Linked DNA regions of Eleftheria terrae. The protein of the gene in region 1 interacts with the protein of each later gene in a pairwise test. Links are inferred from orthologs where the notes say so. Each region holds a gene or a part of one and is shown in the gene's direction. Other genes may lie near its edges.

Region 1 (3,051 bases):
CGACGGCCACGAGGTGAAGGAGCCGATCGGCATGAGCGGCGGCCGCCTCGAGGTCAAGGTGCACATCGTCACCGGCGCGCAGAGCGCGGCCGAGAACATCGTGAAGTGCGTGCGCCGCTGTGGCCTGGAGGTGGAGCAGCTGGTGCTGAACCCGTCGGCCTCCAGCCTGTCGGTGCTGACCGAGGACGAGAAGGACCTGGGCGTGGCGCTGGTGGACATCGGCGCCGGCACCACCGACGTGGCGATCTTCACCGACGGCGCGATCCGCCATACCGCGGTGATCCCCATCGCTGGCGACCTGATCACCAGCGACATCGCGATGGCGCTGCGCACGCCGACCAAGGATGCCGAAGAGATCAAGGTCGACTTCGGCGTGGCCAAGCAGCTGCTGGCTGACCCGGACGAGCAGGTCGAGGTGCCGGGCCTCGGCGACCGGGCACCCCGAATGCTTTCACGCCAGGCACTGGCCGGGGTGATCGAGCCACGGGTTGAAGAAATCTTTTCACTGGTGCACCAAGTCATCCGCGAGAGCGGCTACGAGGAGCTGCTGTCCTCCGGCATCGTGCTGGCGGGTGGCTCGGCGGTGATGCCCGGCATGGTGGAGCTGGGCGAGGACATCTTTCTAAAACCCGTGCGCAAGGGCATCCCGACCTATTCGGGGGCCTTGCACGACATGGTGGCCAATCCACGCTCGGCCACCGTGATGGGACTCTTGGAGGAGGCGCGGCTGGCCCGCGTGCGGGGACACCGGGCGGCCCAGCAGGCCGGCTCGGTGAAGACGCTGTTCGGCCGCGTGAAGGACTGGTTCATAGGGAATTTCTGAGCGGTGTGCGCAAGGCGCCCGCCGGATGCGTTTTGAGAGTGTGTAGGCGAAGCTAGTGACGAAGGAGGTCCAAATGCCTATTGAGATGATCGAAGAGTTCAACCTGGGAACGCAGATCAAGGTGATCGGCGTCGGTGGCGGTGGCGGCAACGCCGTCGAGCACATGATGGCCCAGGGCGTGCAGGGCGTGGAGTTCATCTGCGCCAACACCGATGCGCAGGCGCTCAACCGTTCTTCGGCGCACAAGCTGATCCAGCTGGGCACCACCGGCCTGGGCGCCGGCGCCAAACCCGAGGCCGGCAAGGCCGCGGCCGAGGAAGCGGTGGACCGCATCCGTGACGCCATCGACGGCGCCAACATGCTGTTCATCACCGCCGGCATGGGCGGCGGCACCGGCACCGGCGCCGCACCGGTGATCGCCCGGGTGGCCAAGGACATGGGCATCCTGACGGTCGGCGTGGTGACCAAGCCCTTCGAGTTCGAAGGCAACCGCCGCATGAAGCAGGCCGACGCCGGCATGAACGAGCTGGAGGCCAACGTCGACTCGCTGATCGTCGTGCTCAACGAGAAGCTGCTGGAAGTGCTGGGCGACGACGTCACCCAGGACCAGGCCTTCGCGCAGGCCAACGACGTGCTGAAGAACGCGGTCGGCGGCATCAGCGACATCATCCACATCCCGGGCCTGGTGAACGTCGACTTCGAGGACGTCAAGACCGTGATGAGCGAGCCCGGCAAGGCCATGATGGGCACCGCCGTGGCACAGGGCCCGGACCGCGCCCACAAGGCGGCGGAATCGGCCGTGGCCTGCCCGCTGCTGGAAGGCATCGACCTGTCTGGCGCCCGTGGCGTGCTGGTGCTGATCGCCGCGGCGCGCGGCACCTTCAAGCTCAGCGAGAGCCGCAACGCGATGAACACCATCCGTCGCTATGCCGCCGATGATGCACATGTGATCTACGGCACGGCCTACGACGACAGCCTGGGCGACCAGCTGCGCGTGACGGTGATCGCCACCGGCCTGTCGGGCAACGCCCGCCGCCAGCAGGCGCCGATCAGCGTGGTGCACTCGCAGCCGGCGCTGCGCACCGGCACCGACAACATCCCGGTGCTCAACAGCCCGGTGCACACCGGTCATGTCGGCGGCCACACCACGCACGACTACAGCAGCCTGAACACCCCGAGCGTCTGGCGCTCGGGCCGCACCCAGGCGGCTGCCAAGGTCGATGCGCTGGCCAGCAACGGGATGGACGAGATCGAGATCCCGGCCTTCCTGCGCAAGCAGGCGGACTGAGCCGGTGCTTCGGCCAGCCCTGGCGGGGCGCCGCAGGCAGGAGGGACGGCAGCGGCCGTCAGGCTGGGGGCTGCACGGGTGGTCCGTGCAATTCCGCACGCCTGACGGCTGCCGGCCCTGCGGCCCGGCGCCTCAATCGTGGCGATCAACAGCCTCAAACCCAGGGCGCGAGCCGACTCCCTAGAATGCGGACATGCTCCAACAACGCACACTCCAATCGCTGACGCGGGCCGTCGGCGTCGGCCTGCACAGCGGCCAGCGCGTCGAACTGACGCTGCGGCCGGCGGCGCCTGACACCGGCATCGTGTTCCGGCGGATCGACCTGCCGGTGCCGGTCGAGATCCCGGTGTCGGCGACGGCGATCAGCGACACGCGGATGGCCTCCACGCTGTCGGTCGGGGGCGACCCCGGCGCGCCGAAGGTGCACACGGTGGAGCATTTGATGTCTGCCTGCGCAGGCTTGGGTCTCGACAACCTGTATGTCGACATCACGGCCGAGGAAGTCCCGATCCTGGACGGCTCTGCAGCCTCCTTCGTCTACCTCTTGCAGAGCGCCGGGATCGAACTCCAGGGCGTGCCCAAGCGCTTCCTGCGCATCAAGAAGCCGGTGGAAGTGCGTGAAGGGGAGGGCCCATCGCTCAAGTGGGCCCGACTCGATCCCTACCACGGCTACAAGCTTTCCTTCGAGATCGACTTCGACCATCCCGCCGTCGACCAGACCGGCCAGCGGGTGGTGTTCGATTTCGCTTCCGGGCGCTATACCCGCGATATCGCCCGCGCCCGCACCTTCGGCTTCACGAAGGACGTCGAGATGATGCGCACCCGCGGCCTCGGCCTGGGCGGCAGCATGGACAACGCGATCGTCGTGGACGACTACCGCGTGCTGAATGCCGACGGCCTGCGCTACGACGACGAGTTCGTGAAGCACAAGATCCTGGAC
Region 2 (3,151 bases), 3.5 Mb from region 1 along the record:
CAGGGCGGCGGCAAGCAGGGCCAAGGGCAGGGCGGCAAGGGCGGTCCGGCCGGCAAGCGCCAGGGTCGTGGCCCGGGCGGCGCCGGTGGTGGCGGTGGCCGTGGGCCGGCCCAGCCGCGTGTGATCGGCCCGGATCCGCTGGAGCAGACCTACGACAAGCGCTTCGCACAGTCGACCAAGCTCAAGCAAGGCCAGCCGCGCCAGCCTGACCCGATGCAGACCAGCGTCGGCTACATCGGCGCCGACGCCTTCCTGCGCAAGAGCCATGGCCAGAAGGGCGGCGGGCGCGGCGGCAACTCCGGCGGCAACCGCGGCTTTGGTGGCGGCGGCGGCGGCCAGGGCGGCAACCGTGGCTTCGGTGGTGGTGGCAACAAGCGCGGCGGCGGTGGAGGCGGCCGCGGCCGCTGAGGGGCGGCGCTCCAAGTCCATGCCGCAGGGCGGAAAAAGCGCCCTCGGCGGGGGAAAACCCGGGCCTCAAGCGCTACAATGCAAAGCTTTGCCAAGTAGTTGAATTCAGGAGAATATTCATGGCGGTCGAACGCACCCTGTCGATCATCAAGCCCGATGCAGTGGCCAAGAACGTGATCGGCCAGATCTACTCTCGCTTCGAAGGCGCGGGTCTGAAAATCATCGCGGCCAAGATGGCGCACCTGTCCCGCGCTGAGGCGGAACAGTTCTATGCCGTGCACAAGGCACGTCCCTTCTTCAACGACCTGGTCAACTTCATGATCTCCGGCCCGGTCATGATCCAGGTGCTCGAAGGTGAAGGCGCGATCGCCAAGAACCGTGAGCTGATGGGCGCCACCGACCCGAAGAAGGCCGACAAGGGCACCATCCGCGCCGATTTCGCTGACAGCATCGACGCCAATGCCGTGCACGGCTCCGATGCCCCCGAGACGGCTGCTGTGGAAGTGGGCTTCTTCTTCCCCGGCATGAACGTCTACAGCCGCTGAGGCGGTCGTAGCATCTGCGCCTCCCCGCTGCGGCGGGCGGCGCCAACGAGGAGAGCATATGGCGGCCAACCTGCTTGATCACGATCTCGACGGACTGGCCGCTTTCTGCGAGCAGCTGGGGGAGAAGCGCTTTCGCGCGACCCAGCTGTTCCGTTGGATCCACCAGCGAGGCGCATCGGACTTCACCCAGATGTCCGACCTCGCGAAGTCCCTGCGCGAAAAGCTCGCGCACAGCGCGGAAATCCGGCCCCTGCCGGTCCTCACCGAGCAGGCCTCGAGCGACGGCACCATCAAGTGGCTGTTCGACGTCGGCGCCGGCGATGCGGTGGAGGCGGTGTTCATTCCCGAAGACGACCGTGGCACGCTCTGCGTTTCATCGCAGGCCGGCTGTGCCGTGGGTTGTCGTTTCTGTTCCACCGGCCACCAGGGCTTCAGCCGCAACTTGGGCACCGGCGAAATCCTCGCCCAGCTGTGGCATGCCGAGCACCACTTGAGGCAGCGGCTGCAACTGGCCCCCGGCGAGCGCGCCATCACCAACGTGGTGATGATGGGCATGGGCGAGCCACTGCAGAATTATTCGGCCCTGGTGCCGGCCCTGCGCACGATGCTGGACGACCACGGCTACGGCCTGTCGCGGCGCCGTGTGACGGTGTCCACCTCCGGCGTCGTGCCCTTCATGGACCGGCTGCGGCAGGATTGCCCGGTGGCACTGGCCGTGTCGCTGCATGCGCCCAACGATGCGCTGCGCGACGAGCTGGTGCCGTTGAACCGCAAGTACCCCATTGCCGAGCTGCTGGACGCCTGCAACCGCTACCTTGAAGCCGCGCCGCGCGACTTCATCACCTTCGAGTACTGCATGCTCGATGGTGTCAACGACAGCGAGGCGCATGCCCATGAGCTGGTCGCGCTGCTGCGCGGGCGGGTGTCGTGCAAGCTCAACCTGATTCCCTTCAACCCCTTCCCGGCGTCGGGGCTGAAGTGCTCGCCGCGCGCCCGGGTGCAGGCCTTCGCCAAGGTCCTGATGGACGCCGGCATCGTCACCACCGTGCGCAAGACGCGCGGCGACGACATCGACGCCGCCTGTGGCCAGCTGGCCGGCGAGGTGCAGGACCGGACCCGGGTCCAGCAGCGCATGACACGCCAGCCCATCCCCATCCACGCGACCACCGGCGGGCGCCGGCAGGAGACAAGATGACCATGTGCGGGCAAGGCGGTGCAGTCCTTCATGGCTGGCGCCGCGCGCTGTGGCTGGTGTTGGCGGCGGCCGGGCTGGCCGGCTGCGGCAATCTGCCGCCGCCGGGGGGCGGCAGCGGCCGCGAGATCGTCACCGCCTCCGACGAGACGGAGGCGCACAAGCGCGCCCGCATCCGGCTTGAGCTGGCCTCCGCCTATTTCGGCCAGGGCCAGGCCACCACGGCGCTCGACGAATTGAAGCAGGCCCTGCAGGCCGATCCCGACATGCCGCAGGCCTACAACCTGCGGGGGCTGATCTATGCCAGCCTGAATGAAGAGCAGCTGGCCGAGGAGAGCTTCCGCCGTGCGGTGCAGCTCGACAGTCGCGATGCCGACGTGATGCAGAACTACGGCTGGTTCCTGTGCCAGCGTGGCCGCTACAACGACGCCAACACGCAGTTCGATCTGGCGGCGGCCCAGCCGCGCAACCGCGACGTCACCAAGACGCTGCTCGCCAAGGGGGTCTGCCAGGCACGTGCCGGCACGCTGCCTGAGGCCGAGCAAACCCTGGCGCGAGCCTACGAGATGGACCCCGCCAACCCGGCCATCTCCGTCAACCTGGCCGACGTGCTGTACCGCCGCGGCGAATACGAGCGCGCCCGGTTCTACATCCGGCGTGTCAACAACGTCCCCCAGCTGGCCAATGCCGAGACCCTTTGGCTGGCCTCGCGCATCGAGCACAAGCTGGGCAACACGATGGGAGCAATGGACTACGGCAACCAATTGAAGCAGCGCTATCCGCAATCCCGCCAGGCAGCGGACTTCGAGCGGAGGCGCTTCGATGAGTGACAGCGACCGCAACCTGCATCCGACCCCGCACGGGTCCCAGACCGCCGGCGAGATGCTGAAGGCCGCGCGGGTGGCCAGCGGCATCCACATCGCCGCGCTGGCGGCCTCGATCAAGGTCACGGTCCAGAAACTGGAGGCGCTGGAGGCCGATCGGCATGACGAGCTGCCCGATCCGA
Region 3 (3,132 bases), 2.2 Mb from region 1 along the record:
GGCATCATCGCCGCTGCCATGGGCTGGACCTTGCCTTTGCTGGATTCGCTATGGGGCGCCGTTGCCGGCTACCTGTCGCTCTGGAGCGTGAACCAGCTCTACAAGCGGGTGCGCAAGGAAGACGGCATGATGGATGGCGACTTCAAGCTGCTCGCCGGCATCGGCGCCTGGCTCGGCTGGACCATGCTGCTGCCGGTGCTGATCGCAGCCTGTGTGGCGGGCATCATCGGCTGGGCCGGCCTGAAGCTCACCGGCGCGCTGCATGAGGGGCGCTATGTGCCCTTCGGCCCCTTCCTGAGCGCGGCGGCGATTGCCGCCTTCCTGATCGGCCCGGAAACCGTCAAGGACTGGCTGGGCTGGTACTAGCCAGGCGACCGCGCACCACGAAACCGGAGCCCCACGATGCTCTTCCCGCAACGACTCGGCTTGACGGGCGGCATCGGCAGCGGCAAAAGCACTGTGGCCGGGCTGCTGGCCCGGTTGGGCGCCTGGGTGGTCGACACCGACGCCATATCGCGCAGCCTCAGCGCGGCAGGCGGCAGCGCCATCCCAGCGCTGCAGGCCACCTTCGGCGATGACTTCATCGACAGCAGCGGCGCGCTGGACCGGGCCCGCATGCGCGATCTGGTGTTCCGCGATCCGTCCGCACGCCAGCGGCTGGAACAGCTGCTGCACCCGCTGATTGGCCAGGAAACCGTGCGCCAGGCCGCGCTCGCTGCGCCGGGCCAGATGGTTGTCTTCGACGTGCCGCTGCTGGTCGAGTCGGGGCGCTGGCCGGCCTTGGTCGACGCGGTGCTGGTGGTCGACTGCAGCGTCGCCACCCAGGTTGAACGGGTCACCCGCCGTTCGGGCCTGGCACCCGCGGAGGTCGAGCGCATCATCGCGCAGCAGGCGACGCGGGAACAGCGCGCGGCAGCGGCAGACGCCATCATTCACAACGATGGACTGTCCCTGACTGAACTGGAAGCCGAGGTCCAGGCCTTGTGGAACCGCTGGCATACCGGTTGAAACCGTTCATCTAGTCACCCTCAGGGCGTTACAGCGAGCCCTTGGCTGTTACGGTGTCTGACTTGCGCATGGTTTCGGGCAAAAGCCTGTGAAACAATGCCGCGAAGCTTCGCCACCGACGGCTGCCCGGCGGCCGAGGGAACCTGCCTTGATACTGTACGAATACCCCTTCAACGAGAGCATCCGCACGATGCTGCGGCTTGAGCACTTGTTCGACCGGCTGGCTCTGTTGCTGACCCGGGAAGCGGCCGTGGACCACCACTTCGCGATCGCGACGATGTTCGAGATCATCGATGTCGCCTCCCGTGCCGACCTGAAGTCCGACCTGCTCAAGGAGCTGGAACGCCAGAAGGCCCAGCTCAGTGCCTTCCGCGGCAACCCGTCCATCTCCGAGCAGGCGCTCGACGAGGTGGTGGCCCGCATCGACCACGCCTTCAACGGCTTGAACCAGTTGCCCGGCAAGGCCGGACATGCGCTCACCACCAATGAGTGGCTGATGAGCATCCGCAGCCGCATCAGCATCCCCGGCGGCACCTGCGAGTTCGACTTGCCAGCCTACTACGCCTGGCAGCAACTGCCGGCCGAGCGCCGCCAGGCCGACCTGCAGCAATGGACCGCCAGCCTGATGCCGCTGGCCGAGGCGCTGAAGGTGCTGCTTTCCCTGCTGCGCGACTCGGGCATGCCCCACAAGGTGATGGCCCAGAATGGCCAATACCAGCAAAGCCTGCCGGCCGGCCGCAGCTTTTCGCTGCTGCGGGTGCGCATGGACCCGGCGCTGGGCATCATTCCCGAGATCAGCGGCCACCGCCTGATGGTGTCCATCCGGCTGATGCGCCAGGATGCCGAGGGCCGGCTGCGGCCGGCCAACGAATCATCGGCCGCCTTCGAACTCGCACTGTGCTGATGGACACACCTGCCCCGCCCCCGCCTCCCCGGCCGCGCACGGTGCGCTGCCCCGCCTGCCAGGGCGAGAGCCTGTTCTCGCCCGAGAACCCCTGGCGGCCGTTCTGCAGCCAGCGCTGCAAGAACCTCGACTTCGGTGCCTGGGCCAGCGAGAGCTACCGGGTCGGATCACCGCCCGGCCCTCAAGACCCGGAAGGCTCCGACGGAGAGCACCCCCACTGAAACGGGCCTGCGGGCCCTGCGGCGAGCTCCGGTTCAAGCGGCATGGGTAGGGCCGTCGAAGCCGCGCTCCTCGGCGAACCAGCGCAGGACCGGCACCGTGCCCGGCAGCACGGGCTGCACCGACACCGGCAGCGCCTGCCAGGCCATGGACTGCCGCTCGCGCATCTCGAATTCGCCGCTCCAGTCGTAGACCTTGCAGAAATGCAGGCGCACCAGGGCGTGCGGATAGTCGAACATCTCGATCTTCCAGGGATGGGCCGCACCGATGGTGATGCCCAGTTCCTCATGCAGCTCGCGCCGCAGGGCCTGCTCGACGGTCTCGCCGGCCTCCAGCTTGCCGCCCGGAAATTCCCAATACCCGGCGTAGACCTTGCCGTCGGGCCGGGAGGTCAGCAGGAAACGGCCCTCGCGATCGATCAGCACGCCAACGGCCACTTCGACCGGCTGGCGGCCCGGCGCATGCTCGACGGCGCTCATCGGGCCGCCTCGCCGTCGACCGCGGCCTGGTCGCCGCTGTCGGCGCGGCCAGCCAGATCACGGGCGAACTGGTAAGCCACCCGGCCCGATCGCGAGCCGCGCTCCAGCGCCCACACCAACGCTTCCTGGCGGGCGGCGGCAATCGCTTCCTCGGCGACACCGAAGCTGCGCAGCCATTGCGCCACGATGGCCAGGTATTCCTGCTGGCTGAAGGGATAGAAGCTGATCCACAGGCCGAAGCGCTCGGACAGCGAGATCTTTTCCTCCACCACCTCGCCGGGATGCACTTCGCCGTCCTCGGTGTGCTGGTAGCTGAGGTTCTCCTTCATGTACTCCGGCAGCAGGTGGCGCCGGTTCGACGTGGCGTAGACCAGCACGTTGGCCGACGCCGCCGACACCGAGCCGTCCAGGATGGACTTCAGCGCCTTGTAGCCCGGCTCGCCCTCATCGAAGCTGAGGTCGTCGCAGAAGACGATGAAGCGCTCCGGCCGCTCGGCCACCAGGTCGACGATGTCGGGCAGG

The links.
Region 2: the proteins of ftsZ (region 1) and rlmN interact in binary tests that used the Escherichia coli proteins (3 or more experiments, as listed by UniProt). The link is inferred for Eleftheria terrae from one-to-one orthologs.
Region 3: the proteins of ftsZ (region 1) and zapD interact in binary tests that used the Escherichia coli proteins (3 or more experiments, as listed by UniProt). The link is inferred for Eleftheria terrae from one-to-one orthologs.

Annotation. Positions count from the first base shown.
Region 1 is NZ_CP106951.1:4,536,909-4,539,959, forward strand. What follows is about bases 105-3,003. They hold ftsZ (cell division protein FtsZ), read left to right. Parts: upstream 105-896; coding sequence 897-2,111; downstream 2,112-3,003. Other genes in these bases: ftsA (cell division protein FtsA), read left to right, coding at 105-823; lpxC (UDP-3-O-acyl-N-acetylglucosamine deacetylase), read left to right, coding at 2,305-3,003. Also shown: more of ftsA, read left to right, coding at 1-104; more of lpxC, read left to right, coding at 3,004-3,051. UniProt on the Escherichia coli protein: Essential cell division protein that forms a contractile ring structure (Z ring) at the future cell division site. The regulation of the ring assembly controls the timing and the location of cell division.
Region 2 is NZ_CP106951.1:1,031,435-1,034,585, reverse strand. Bases 81-3,079 are described here. They hold rlmN (dual-specificity RNA methyltransferase RlmN), read left to right. Parts: upstream 81-1,011; coding sequence 1,012-2,148; downstream 2,149-3,079. Other genes in these bases: N7L95_RS04625 (helix-turn-helix domain-containing protein), read left to right, coding at 2,968-3,079; pilW (type IV pilus biogenesis/stability protein PilW), read left to right, coding at 2,145-2,975; ndk (nucleoside-diphosphate kinase), read left to right, coding at 528-953; N7L95_RS04645 (pseudouridine synthase), read left to right, coding at 81-408. In the rest of the region: more of N7L95_RS04645, read left to right, coding at 1-80; more of N7L95_RS04625, read left to right, coding at 3,080-3,151.
Region 3 is NZ_CP106951.1:2,353,032-2,356,163, forward strand. What follows is about bases 55-3,034. They hold zapD (cell division protein ZapD), read left to right. Parts: upstream 55-1,156; coding sequence 1,157-1,912; downstream 1,913-3,034. Other genes in these bases: N7L95_RS10275 (prepilin peptidase), read left to right, coding at 55-366; coaE (dephospho-CoA kinase), read left to right, coding at 403-1,008; N7L95_RS10290 (DNA gyrase inhibitor YacG), read left to right, coding at 1,912-2,133; N7L95_RS10295 (NUDIX domain-containing protein), read right to left, coding at 2,167-2,610; N7L95_RS10300 (ATP-binding protein), read right to left, coding at 2,607-3,034. In the rest of the region: more of N7L95_RS10275, read left to right, coding at 1-54; more of N7L95_RS10300, read right to left, coding at 3,035-3,132. UniProt on the Escherichia coli protein: Cell division factor that enhances FtsZ-ring assembly. Directly interacts with FtsZ and promotes bundling of FtsZ protofilaments, with a reduction in FtsZ GTPase activity.